Regions from separate parts of the Streptomyces sp. NPDC059355 genome, predicted to be linked through region 2. Evidence: riboswitches for the same ligand, from Rfam matches in the RefSeq annotation. Region 2 holds a riboswitch; the other holds the start of a gene.
The links. A riboswitch is a leader RNA that binds a small molecule or an ion and turns the genes downstream of it on or off. The one in region 2 is predicted to bind cobalamin.

Region 1 (5,660 bases), on a different contig from region 2:
TGTCGGCCGCGTAGCAGTGGTCGATCCATTCGCGCTGGGCGGCCAGCCGGCCGGGCGGTGCCTCGGCGACATGCGGGGCCAGGGCGTCGCGTACGGGGGCCTGGGCGAGGTCCGCCACCAGCCGGCCCTGCCGGTCGGCCGGTACGAAGTGGTCGGCGAGGCCGCAGAGCAGGGCGTCGGCGGCGCCGACGGGGGCGCCCGTCAGGGCCAGATGGGTGCCCAGCTCCCCGGGGGCCAGGGCCAGCAGGTAGGTGCCGCCGACGTCGGGGACGAAGCCGATGCCCGTCTCCGGCATCGCGACCCGGGACCGCTCGGTGACGATCCGTACCGTGCCGTGGGCCGAGATCCCGACCCCGCCGCCCATCACGATCCCGTCCATGAGGGCGACGTACGGCTTGGGGTAGCGGGCGATCCGGGCGTTGAGCCGGTACTCGTCGCGCCAGAACTCGGCCGAGGCCGTGCCTCCCGCGCGGGCGTCCGCGTGGATGGAACGGATGTCCCCGCCCGCGCAGAGGCCGCGTTCTCCGGCTCCGGAGATCACGACCGTCCGTACGGAGGGGTCCTCCTCCCAGGCTGCGAGCGTCTCTTCGATGCGCAGCACCATGGGGTGGCTGAGGGCGTTGAGGGCTCTGGGCCGGTTCAGGGTCAGGTGGCCGCAGTGGCCCTCGACGCGGACCAGGACGTGCTGGTCCTCTTCCGCCGTGGCCGCCATCACAGGTTCTCCGTCAGGCCGCGGGCGACGATGACGCGCATGATCTCGTTGGTTCCTTCCAGGATCTGGTGCACCCGGAGATCGCGGACGATCTTCTCGATGCCGTACTCGCTCAAATAGCCGTATCCGCCGTGGAGTTGCAGGGCCCGGTCCGCGACGGTGAAGCCGGTGTCGGTCGCGAACCGCTTGGCCATGGCACAGAGCTGGGGCGCCTGCGGATCGCCCCGGTCCAGTGCCCCGGCGGCCGTACGGACCAGGGCGCGGGCTGCGGTGAGCTCGGTGGCCATGTCGGCCAGCCGGAACTGCAGCGCCTGCGCGTCGAGCAGCCGTCCGCCGAACGCCTCCCGGTCGGCGAGGTGGGTGAGGCTGCGGTCCAGGGCGCTCTGCGCACCGCCGAGGGAGCAGGCCGCGATGCCGAGGCGGCCGCCGTTGAGGCCGTTCATGGCGATGCGGAAGCCTTCGCCCTCGGCTCCCAGTCGCCGGTCGGCGGGGATCCGCACCCCGTCGAGGACGACCTGCCGCGTGGGCTGGGCGTTCCAGCCCATCTTGCGTTCGTTCGGGCCGAACGAGAGCCCGGGGTCGCCGCGTTCGACGAGGAAGGCGGAGATCCCGGCCGGGCCGTCCCCGCCGGTGCGGGCCATGACGACGTACACGTCGGCGGCGCCGGCCCCGGAGATGAACTGCTTGACGCCGGTCAGTACGTAGTGGCCGTCGCCGTCCCGCTCGGCGCGGGTGCGCAGGGCGGCCGCGTCGGAGCCCGCCCCGGGCTCGGTCAGGCAGTAGCTGCCCAGGGTCTCGGCGGCGCAGAGGCCGGGCAGCAGGCGGGCCCGCTGGTCCTGGTCCCCGTACCGGTCGATCATCCAGGCGACCATGTTGTGGATGGAGAGGTAGCCCGCGATGGAGGGGCAGCCCGTGGCCAGCACCTCCAGGACGAGGACGCCGTCGGTGCGGCTGAGGCCGGAGCCGCCGGACTCCTCGCGTACGTAGAGCCCGGCGAGGCCGAGGCCGGCCGCGCGGCGCAGCACGTCGACGGGGAAGTGCTTGTCCCGGTCCCAGGCGAGGGAGTGCGGGGCCAGCTGCTCCTGGGCGAAGTCGAGGGTGACCTCGGCCAGGGCGAGCTGGTCCTTGGTGAGCAGGGTCGTGGTCACGGCGGTCACGCCATCGTCGGGATGGTGAAGCTCGCGCCCTCCTTGACCCCTGAGGGCCAGCGCGAGGTGACGGTCTTGGTGCGGGTGTAGAAGCGGACGGCGTCCGGGCCGTGCTGGCCCAGATCGCCGAACCCGGACTTCTTCCAGCCGCCGAAGGTGTGGTAGGCGACGGGGACCGGGATGGGGACGTTGACCCCGACCATGCCGGTGTTGACGCGTCGGGTGAAGTCGCGGGCGGTGTCCCCGTCGCGGGTGAAGATGGCCACGCCGTTGCCGTACGGGTGCTCGCTGGGCAGCCGCAGGGCCTCCTCGTAGTCGGCGGCCCGTACGACGCACAGCACCGGGCCGAAGATCTCCTCACGGTAGATCCGCATCTGCGGGGTCACCCGGTCGAAGAGGGAGGCTCCGGCGAAGAACCCGTTCTCGTGCCCGGGGAGTGTGAACCCGCGTCCGTCCACGAGGAGTTCGGCGCCCTCGGTGGCGCCGATGCCGACGTAGCGGTTGACCCGGTCGAGGGCGTCCCGGCTGACCAGGGGACCGAAGTCGGCGTCCGGGTCGTCGGAGGCGCCGATGCGCAGGGCGGCGATGCGCTCCTTCAACTTGGCCACCAGCGCGTCCGCGGTCTCCTCCCCCACGGGGACGGCGACGGAGATCGCCATGCAGCGCTCGCCGGCCGAGCCGTAGCCGGCGCCGATGAGGGCGTCCGCGGCCTGGTCGAGGTCGGCGTCCGGCATCACGATCATGTGGTTCTTGGCGCCTCCGAAGCACTGGGCACGCTTGCCGTGGGCGGCGGCGGTGGCGTAGATGTGCGCGGCGATCGGGGTGGAGCCCACGAAGCCGAGGGCCTGGACGCGGGGGTCCTCCAGGAGGGTGTCGACGGCCTCCTTGCCGCCGTTGACCACGTTGAGCACGCCCGGGGGCAGGCCGGCCTCCAGGAACAGCTCGGCGAGGCGCAGCGGTACGGACGGATCCCGCTCGGAGGGCTTGAGGACGAAGGCGTTTCCGCAGGCAAGGGCGGGCGCGGCCTTCCACAGCGGGATCATCGCGGGGAAGTTGAAGGGGGTGATCCCGGCGACGACGCCGAGCGGGGAGCGCAGGGAGTGCACGTCGATGCCGGTGCCGGCGTTGTCGGTGAAGTCGCCCTTGAGGAGGTGCGGGATACCGGCGGCGAACTCGACCACCTCCAGGCCGCGTTGGAGATCGCCGTGGGCGTCGGCGACGGTCTTGCCGTGCTCGGCGGACAGCAGCCGGGCCAGTGCCTCGCGTTCGCCTTCGACGAGCTGGAGGAAGCGCAGCATGACACGGGCGCGTCGCTGCGGGTTCCACTGGCCCCATTCCGCCTGCGCCTCCTCGGCGTTGGCGATGGCCGCCTCGGTGTCGGCGCGTCCGGCCAGCGGGACCCTGGCCTGGACGGCTCCTGTGTTGGGGTCGTACACGTCGGCGTGGAGACCGGAGGTCCCGGTGGTGTGCTTTCCGCCGATGAAGTGGGTGAGTTCACGGACCATGGGAAGCCTGCTCTCGTCAGGTGAGATCCGAGGAGGGCGCGGCAGGCCCGCGCGGCGGCACCGGTCGTGGTGCGCGCCGCCGTCGGGCAGCCGCGGGACAGCGAAGGCGGCAGGCGCGCGGCGGATTGCGGATTGCGGATTGCGGGTGCCGACGCGGCTGCGGACGCGGAGGGGGATGCGCTTGCGGGAAGCGGGTGCAGGCGCGGGTGCGGATGCCTTCGGTGAGCTACGAACGCGCGGTCAGGGCCGCGTGCTTCGCGAACTCCGCCGGATCACCAGGGCCGTGGTCACGTACCGGTGCCATGCGTGTCTTCTCCATCCTCGTGGACAACACGGAACACCCCACGGCCGGTATCCTGACTCCCGGATCATCGCGCGCCGCCCGGCCTTCCCGACGGATCTCTCCGTCAGTGGCCTGACCTGCTGGACAGCACGCTTCCCGGTCACAGTGGCGGGACCGCGCCGGATTCACACCGGCTTCCCTGCACCGCGGGCTTGGTCACGAACATATAGTTGGACGTCCTAGTAAGTCCACCCCCCTCCACCGGAAGTCCAGCCGGCTCCACCGCGTCGGGTGAACGCGCGCCGGATCACGCCCTTGCGGCGGGGGCCGCCTCCGCGTTGCCCCGGGGCCCCTGGGACCTGATCATCAGGGCGGCGACCAGGGCCGCGAGCAGTACGCTGCCGGCCGCCCACCAGAAGTTCGCCGTCTCGGCGCGCAGCAGCTCCTTCTCGATCATGCTGGGCAGCACGGACCCTGCGCGCAGGCGGTCCACGTGGACGGAGATCACGGTGTCGAGCAGTGCCGCGCCGATCGCCAGGCCCAGTTCCCGGGCCGTGAGGACGGCTGCCGCGGCGCCACCGGAGCGCTCCGCGGCGACCGCGCCGGTCACGGTGGCGAGGATCGGCACGAAGGCCATGCCGATCCCGAGGCCGATGAGCAGCAGGGCGGGCAGCACCCCGATCGCGTACGAGCTGTCGAAGCCGAGGCGGGTCAGCAGGAACAGCCCGACGGCGGTGAGCACCAGGCCCCCCAGGATCGGGACGCGGGGCGCGACGCTGGGCAGCAGCCGGGCGGAGACCTGCGTGGAGCCGATCACGATCGCGGCGACCATCGGGAGGAAGGCCGCTCCGGCCATGACCGGGTCGTAGCGCAGGACGGTCGCGAGGTAGTAGCCGACGACCGGGTACAGGGCGGCGATGCCGGCGCCGGCCAGGAGCATGCCGAGGAGGCTGCCGGCGCGGTTCGGGTCCTTGAAGACGTACGCGGGGACGAGCGGGTTCGCCGCCGCGGACTGCCACCACAGGAAGCCGGCGAGCAGGATGACTCCGCCCACGAGCAGGACCAGGGTCAGGGGGGCGGCCCAGCCGCTGTTCTGGGCCTCGTTCAGTCCGCAGAGCAGGGCGGCGACCCCGCCGGAGCCGAGCAGTACGCCCGGCGCGTCGAAGTGGCCGCCGGTGCGGCCCGGGCGCTCGTGCACCAGGGTGAGCGTCCCGATCAGGCCGATCACGGCGATGGGGATGCCGCCGAACAGCGACCAGCGCCAGCTCATGGCGGTGAGCAGCCATCCACCCTCGGCCATCCCGAGTGCCGTGCCGGCGGCTGTGATCGCGGCGTAGATCCCGAAGGCCCTGCCGCGTTCCTTCGGGTCGGTGAAGCCGGTGGCCACCAGGGACAGCGCGGACGCCGTGAGCAGCGCGCCGAAGACGCCCTGGAGGACGCGGGCCCAGACGAGCGTGCCGGAGTCCCCGGCCGATCCGCCGAGCGCGGAGGCGGCCGCGCAGCCGAGCAGGCCGACGATCAGTGTCTGTTTGCGTCCCGCCAGGTCCGCGATGTGCCCGCCGATCAGCAGCACCGCGCCGAAGGCGATGAAATAGACGTTCGCCAGCGTTCGCAGGCCGTCGGTGGGCAGGTTCAGGTCGGCCTGGACGGCCGGAAGCGCGACGCTGAGGTTCGCCGCTTGGAGCAGCGCCATCAGCTGCACCAGGGCGATCACCGCCAGGCCCCACCAGCGCCCGGGGTGCGCGGGCGCGAGGTCGGGGAGGGAGGCCGGGGGCGGCCACGGGCTCGCGGGTGCGCCCGGGGGCGGTCCGAATCCCCGCGCGGGATCGAAGGGCGCGGGAGACGTCGGGGCGTAGGCGGGCGGCAGGGGCGGCGGCTGGGCCGGGGGCTGATCCTGCGGGGCGGGCGCCTCCGTGGAAGCCGTGGCCGGGGCCTGGGGCTCCGGCCGGTGCTGGGCCGGGATCGACGGGGCGAAGTCCAGCAACTCGGCTGCATGGCGCCCCAGTTGCGCC
Region 2 (5,660 bases):
ATGGCGACGCAGCTCGCCCTGCTGGAGCACGCCGCCGAGCTGGACCGGTGTGCCTCGCAGGACTTCCCGGCCGGGTCCACCGCGCACGGCCTGGCCCGGATCGGCATCGCCAACTACTTCGCCGCGGCCCTGATCCTCCCGTACCGGGCCTTCCACGCGGCCGCCGAGGAATTCCGCTACGACATCGAGCGGCTCACCGACCGGTTCGGACTGGGGTACGAGACGGTCTGCCACCGCCTCAGCACCCTCCAGCGGCCCAGGCTGCGCGGGGTCCCGTTCTCCTTCGTGCGCGTGGACCGGGCCGGGAACATGTCCAAGCGGCAGTCCGCGACCGGGTTCCACTTCTCCCGAGCGGGCGGCACCTGCCCGCTGTGGAACATCTACGAGGCCTTCGCGGCACCCGGCCGCATCCACGTCCAGGTCGCCGCCATGCCCGACGGGCAGCGCTACCTGTGGACCGCCCGCGCCGTCACCCGCCACCGCGCCGGCTGGGGGGAACCGGGCAAGACCTTCGCGATCGGGCTGGGCTGCGAGATCCGGCACGCCTCGCGGCTCGTCTACTCCGACGGCCTCGACCTGGACAACACCTCGGCCGACACGCCCATCGGCATGGGCTGCCGGCTGTGCGAGCGCCTGGACTGTCCGCAGCGCGCGGTGCCGCCGCTGGGGCGTCCGCTCGCCGTCGACGAGAACAGCAGCACCTTCGTCCCGTACCAGGTCGCCGACCGCGCGCAGTGACGCCCGCACCCTCCTCACCCGCCGGTCTTCCAGGCCCGGGTCGGACGCAGGCCGTGCGTCCGACCCGGAACCCCCGCGTCAGGAGTCGTCGCCCGTGAGCTCCGCGCGCACCTCGCGCGCGGCCGCGACGAGGTTCTCCAGGGAGGCGCGGGTCTCGGGCCAGCCGCGGGTCTTCAGCCCGCAGTCGGGGTTGACCCACAGCCGTTCGGCGGGGATCGCCGCGAGCCCCTCGCGGAGCAGGGCCGCCGCTTCCCGGTGCTCGGGACGCGCGGGGAGTGGATGTCCCAGACGCCGGGCCCGGCCTCACGGGGGTAGCCGTGGCGCGCCAGTTCGCCGGCGACCTGCATGTGGGAGCGGGCCGCCTCCAGGCTGATGACGTCGGCGTCGAGCTCGTCGATGGCCTCGACGATGTCGCCGAACTCCGCGTAGCACATGTGCGTGTGGATCTGGGTGTCCGGCCGTACACCGCTGGTGGTGAGCCGGAAGGACTCGGTGGCCCAGGCGAGGTACTCCGCGTGGTCCGCCGCGCGCAGCGGCAGGGTCTCGCGCAGGGCGGGTTCGTCGACCTGGATGACCGGGGTACCGCCGGCCTCGAGGTCGTCGACCTCGTCGCGCAGGGCGAGGGCCACCTGGCGGGCGGTGTCCCCGAGGGGCTGGTCGTCCCGTACGAAGGACCAGGCGAGCATGGTGACCGGGCCGGTCAGCATCCCCTTGACCGGCTTGGCCGTCTGCGACCGGGCGTACGTGGTCCAGCGCACGGTCATCGGCTCCGGGCGGGAGACGTCCCCGGCCAGGACCGGGGGCCGGACGTAGCGGGTGCCGTAGGACTGCACCCAGCCGTGCCGGGTGGCGAGGTAGCCGGTGAGCCGCTCGGCGAAGTACTGCACCATGTCGTTGCGTTCGGGCTCGCCGTGCACCAGGACGTCGATCCCGGTCTTCTCCTGGAAGGAGAGCACCTCACGGATCTCGTCCTTGATCCGCTCCTCGTAGCCGGCGGTGTCGATGCGGCCGGCCCGCAGGTCGGCGCGGGCGGTGCGCAGCTCGTTCGTCTGGGGGAAGGAGCCGATGGTCGTCGTCGGCAGCAGGGGCAGCCCGAGGAGGGCGCGCTGGGCCGCGGTCCGCTGCGCGTAGGGCTGCGAGCGCCGTCCGTCGGCGTCGGTGATCGCGGCGGTACGGGCGCGCACGGCGGGGTCGTGGGTGATGGCGGAGCCGGCGCGGGAGGCCAGGTCGGCGCGGTTGGCGGCGAGTTCGGCCGCGATGGCGCCGGTACCCCGGGCGAGCCCGCGGGCCAGGGTGGCGATCTCGGTGGTCTTCTGGCGGGCGAAGGCGAGCCAGCGCCGGACCTGCGGATCGATGTCGCGCTCGGCGGTCGCGTCGAGCGGGACGTGCAGGAGCGAGCAGGACGCGGCGACGTCCACCCGGTCGGCGAGGCCCAGGAGGGTGCCGAGGGTGGTCAGGGACTTCTGGTGGTCGTTGATCCAGATGTTGCGGCCGTCGACCACGCCGGCGACGAGCCGCTTGCCGGGCAGCCCGCCGACCGCGGCGAGGTCGGCGAGGTTCGCGGCGCCGCCGCCCGTGAAGTCGAGGGCGAGGCCTTCGACAGGGGCCGCGGCCAGCACCTGGAGGGCGTCGCCGAGCCGGTCGAAGTACGAGGCGACGAGCACCTTGGGCCGCTCGGTCAGCGCGCCGAGCTCGCGGTAGGCGCGGGCGGCGGCGTTCAGGTCGGCCGGGGTGCGGTCCTGGACCAGGGCGGGCTCGTCCAGCTGTACCCACTCGGCGCCGGCGGCCCGCAGGTCGGCGAGGACCTGGGCGTAGACGGGCAGCAGCCGGTCGAGCAGGGTCAGCGGCTGGAAGTCGGCGGCCACGCCCGGGGCGGGCTTGGCCAGCAGCAGGTAGGTGACGGGGCCGACCAGGACCGGGCGGGCCGTGTGCCCGAGCCCGAGGGCCTGCTCCAGCTCGGCGACCTGCCGGGTGGAATCGGCGGTGAAGACGGTGTCCGGGCCGAGCTCGGGGACCAGGTAGTGGTAGTTCGTGTCGAACCACTTGGTCATCTCGAGCGGGGCGACGTCCTGGGTGCCGCGGGCCATCGCGAAGTAGCCGTCGAGGGTGTCGGCGGCGAGCGCCGCGCGGTGGCGCTCGGGGACGGCGCCGACCATGATGCTGGTGTCCAGGACGTGGTCGTAGTACGAGAAGTCACCGGTCGGAACCTCGGTGATGCCGGCGTCGGCCAGCTGCTGCCAGTTCGAACGACGCAGGTCGGCCGCGGTCTCCCGGAGGGCGTCGGCGGTGACGCGGCCCTTCCAGTAGCCCTCGACGGCCTTCTTCAGTTCGCGGCCCTGTCCCTGGCGGGGGTAGCCGTACACGGTGGCTCGTGCTGCCGCGGCTGCGGGCTTCGCTGTCACGGAACTCTCCTTCGCGAGATGTGTCCTGAACACCCCGGTGAGGGATGCGGACGCGAAGGGACGACAGAACGTGCGGACCACGTCGCGGGGGAACACCGCACGTGCCGCTCGCTGTGTACGCCGACCCGCCCACGAGGTCACCGGGATGTCCGCACGGGAATCGTCCGCATGCGGGCAACGGGCAGGTCTTCGGACTCGCGGGCACGCCTGCCGGTCTCCCGGCGGGCACCTACTGGCCGTCGCTTCCCAGGACCGTTGTCCGGTCCCAGTGCGTATGACGGCGGTCGTTCCCGCTCACCGCTGCGGGGCAGTCCCGGATTCCCACCGGGTTCCCTCTTACGACGCATCCCGTCTGGCGGACGGGGCGAACCAGCTGCACCGGCCACCCTAGGACGCACGGTCGCCCACCGGCGAGCCGCGTCCGTCATTCGGACCGAAGAGTGAGACGCCGTGCCGGTGGGGCACGGGTCGTCAGCCGTCGCCCGGTACGGGTCAGGGCGCGGTCCGGGCCTGTTCCCACACGGCCAGGAAGGCCAGCCTCAAGCAGCCGGCCAGCGCCGGGTGTTCGATGTACAGGGCGGTGGTGGCGCGGGTGCCGGCCACCGGGTCGGGCATGTCGCACAGCACCAGCGAGGCATCGGCGACGACGAGTTTGAGCGGGAGGCTCGGGGCGAAGCGGGACTCCTCGCCCGCCGCGGCGAACCGCTTCACGTTCTCCAGTACTTCCGCGTCACCGAGCGCGTCGTGGGTGTAGACGGCGCGGGCCGCGCCGCCGGCCCGGCGCAGCCGGCGGACTGCCTTGATGCCCTCGTTGTTGGCCGGGGGAGCGACGAACGGCGGTTTGCAGAAGCTGAGGAGCTCACGGGAAGCCTGCTCCTGGATGCTGTCGAACCGCTCGGCTATCGCCCGGGGATCGCGCAGCACCTCGATGTAGTCGAGAGGATCGGTGTGCGTCCGCCCGTCGCTCCAGAGCGGGAGCAGCGCCGTGGCGAGGGCGGCCGACGTCGCGCTCAGCCGCTCCAGGGATTCCCGCTGGAGGGCCATCAGCCGGGCGAGCGCCAGTTCGGGAGCCACCGCGGAGAAGGCCGCGACCCGTCCGGGGCGCAGAACGGCGAGGCGCCGCCGCACGAGGGCGTCGAGTACGTCGTAGACGCGCTGGCGGGGGACGTTCGCGGCGCGGGCCGCCTCGGCGGCGGTGTACGACTCCCGCCGGACCAGGGCCAGATAGACCCGGGCCTCGTACCGGGAGAGTCCCAGGGACACCAGGTCGTCGACCGCGCCGTCGTCCAACTCCATGGCAGGAAACGGTATACGCGAACATCACCGACCGAAAGCAAGCCTTTGCATTCGCCGGGTAGTCCCTTGGCGCGCCACTTCAATACCTTCAGCGTTGGCCACCACTGCACGTGGTGACAGTCCGCACCGTTGAACGCGTGCCACTCGCAACCCCACGTCGCCCCTCCGCTCCGGCCTGCCCTGACATGGGCTTATGTCATGGACCTGCCATGTCTGGAGGAATCCCCCGACGTGGTGAACCAACCCCCCATGGAGGGCAGTTCATTGCGCAACGCCCTGTTCCGGAGCGCCGCCCGCACCGGCCGCCGCGGCACGACCGCCTTACTCTCGGCGGTGGCTCTGATGTCCGGCGGCATGCTCGCCTTCGCCGCACCGTCCGTCGCCTCGGCCGGACCCGGCGCGGCGGCCGCCTCCGCCTCCGCCTCCGCCGCCGTGCACGCCGAGCGGCTGTGCTCGCAGCCCGCCCGGGCCGGCTGGATGGCCTGCCACGCGCTGGCCCGTACCGACGTACAGCAGCACCTCGGCCTGGCTCCCGGCCTTCTGCCGTCGGGCTACGGCCCCACCGACCTGCAGGGCGCGTACGCCCTGTCGGCTTCCGCCGGCGCCGGCGCGACGGTCGCCATCATCGACGCCTACGACGACCCGAAGGCCGAGTCCGACCTGGCGGCCTACCGCTCCCAGTACGGCCTGCCGGCCTGCACCACCGCCAACGGCTGCTTCCGCAAGGCCGACCAGAACGGCGGCACCGCCTACCCGACGGCCGACGCCGGCTGGGCCGGCGAGATCTCCCTCGACGTGGACATGGTCAGCGCCGTCTGCCCGCAGTGCCACATCCTGCTCGTCGAGGCGAACCAGCCCTCCATGGAGGACCTCGGCGCCGCCGTGAACCGTGCCGTGGCCATGGGCGCCAAGTACGTGTCCAACAGCTACGGCGGCGGCGAGGACTCCACCGGCCCCGCCTCCGACGCCTCGTACTTCGACCACCCCGGCGTGGCCATCACCGTCAGCTCCGGTGACAGCGGCTACGGAGTCGAGTACCCGGCGGCCTCCCAGTACGTCACCGCGGTCGGCGGCACCTCCCTCAGCCGCGCGAGCGGTACCCCCCGCGGCTGGTCCGAGAGCGTCTGGGGCACCGGTTCCGGTGGTGACGGCGCCGGTTCGGGCTGCTCCGGGTTCACCGCCAAGCCGTCCTGGCAGACCGACGGCGGCTGCGCCGAACGCACC

Region 1: linked by a shared signal. The riboswitch ahead of ACFXGI_RS05160 (CoA-acylating methylmalonate-semialdehyde dehydrogenase) and the one ahead of metE (5-methyltetrahydropteroyltriglutamate--homocysteine S-methyltransferase) in region 2 are both predicted to bind cobalamin.

Annotation. Positions count from the first base shown of each region.
Region 1 covers NZ_JBHYXN010000004.1:21,213-26,872, reverse strand. Annotated here, with positions in the region: gene ACFXGI_RS05170 (enoyl-CoA hydratase/isomerase family protein) at 1-712, opposite strand, end outside; gene ACFXGI_RS05165 (acyl-CoA dehydrogenase family protein) at 712-1,860, opposite strand; gene ACFXGI_RS05160 (CoA-acylating methylmalonate-semialdehyde dehydrogenase) at 1,866-3,365, opposite strand; cobalamin riboswitch at 3,694-3,890, opposite strand; gene ACFXGI_RS05155 (MDR family MFS transporter) at 3,956-5,660, opposite strand, start outside.
Region 2 covers NZ_JBHYXN010000013.1:2,453-8,112, forward strand. Annotated here, with positions in the region: gene ACFXGI_RS14950 (short-chain fatty acyl-CoA regulator family protein) at 1-738, shown strand, start outside; partial or broken gene metE (5-methyltetrahydropteroyltriglutamate--homocysteine S-methyltransferase) at 817-3,140, opposite strand; cobalamin riboswitch at 3,303-3,529, opposite strand; gene ACFXGI_RS14960 (TrmB family transcriptional regulator) at 3,633-4,436, opposite strand; gene ACFXGI_RS14965 (putative Ig domain-containing protein) at 4,791-5,660, shown strand, end outside.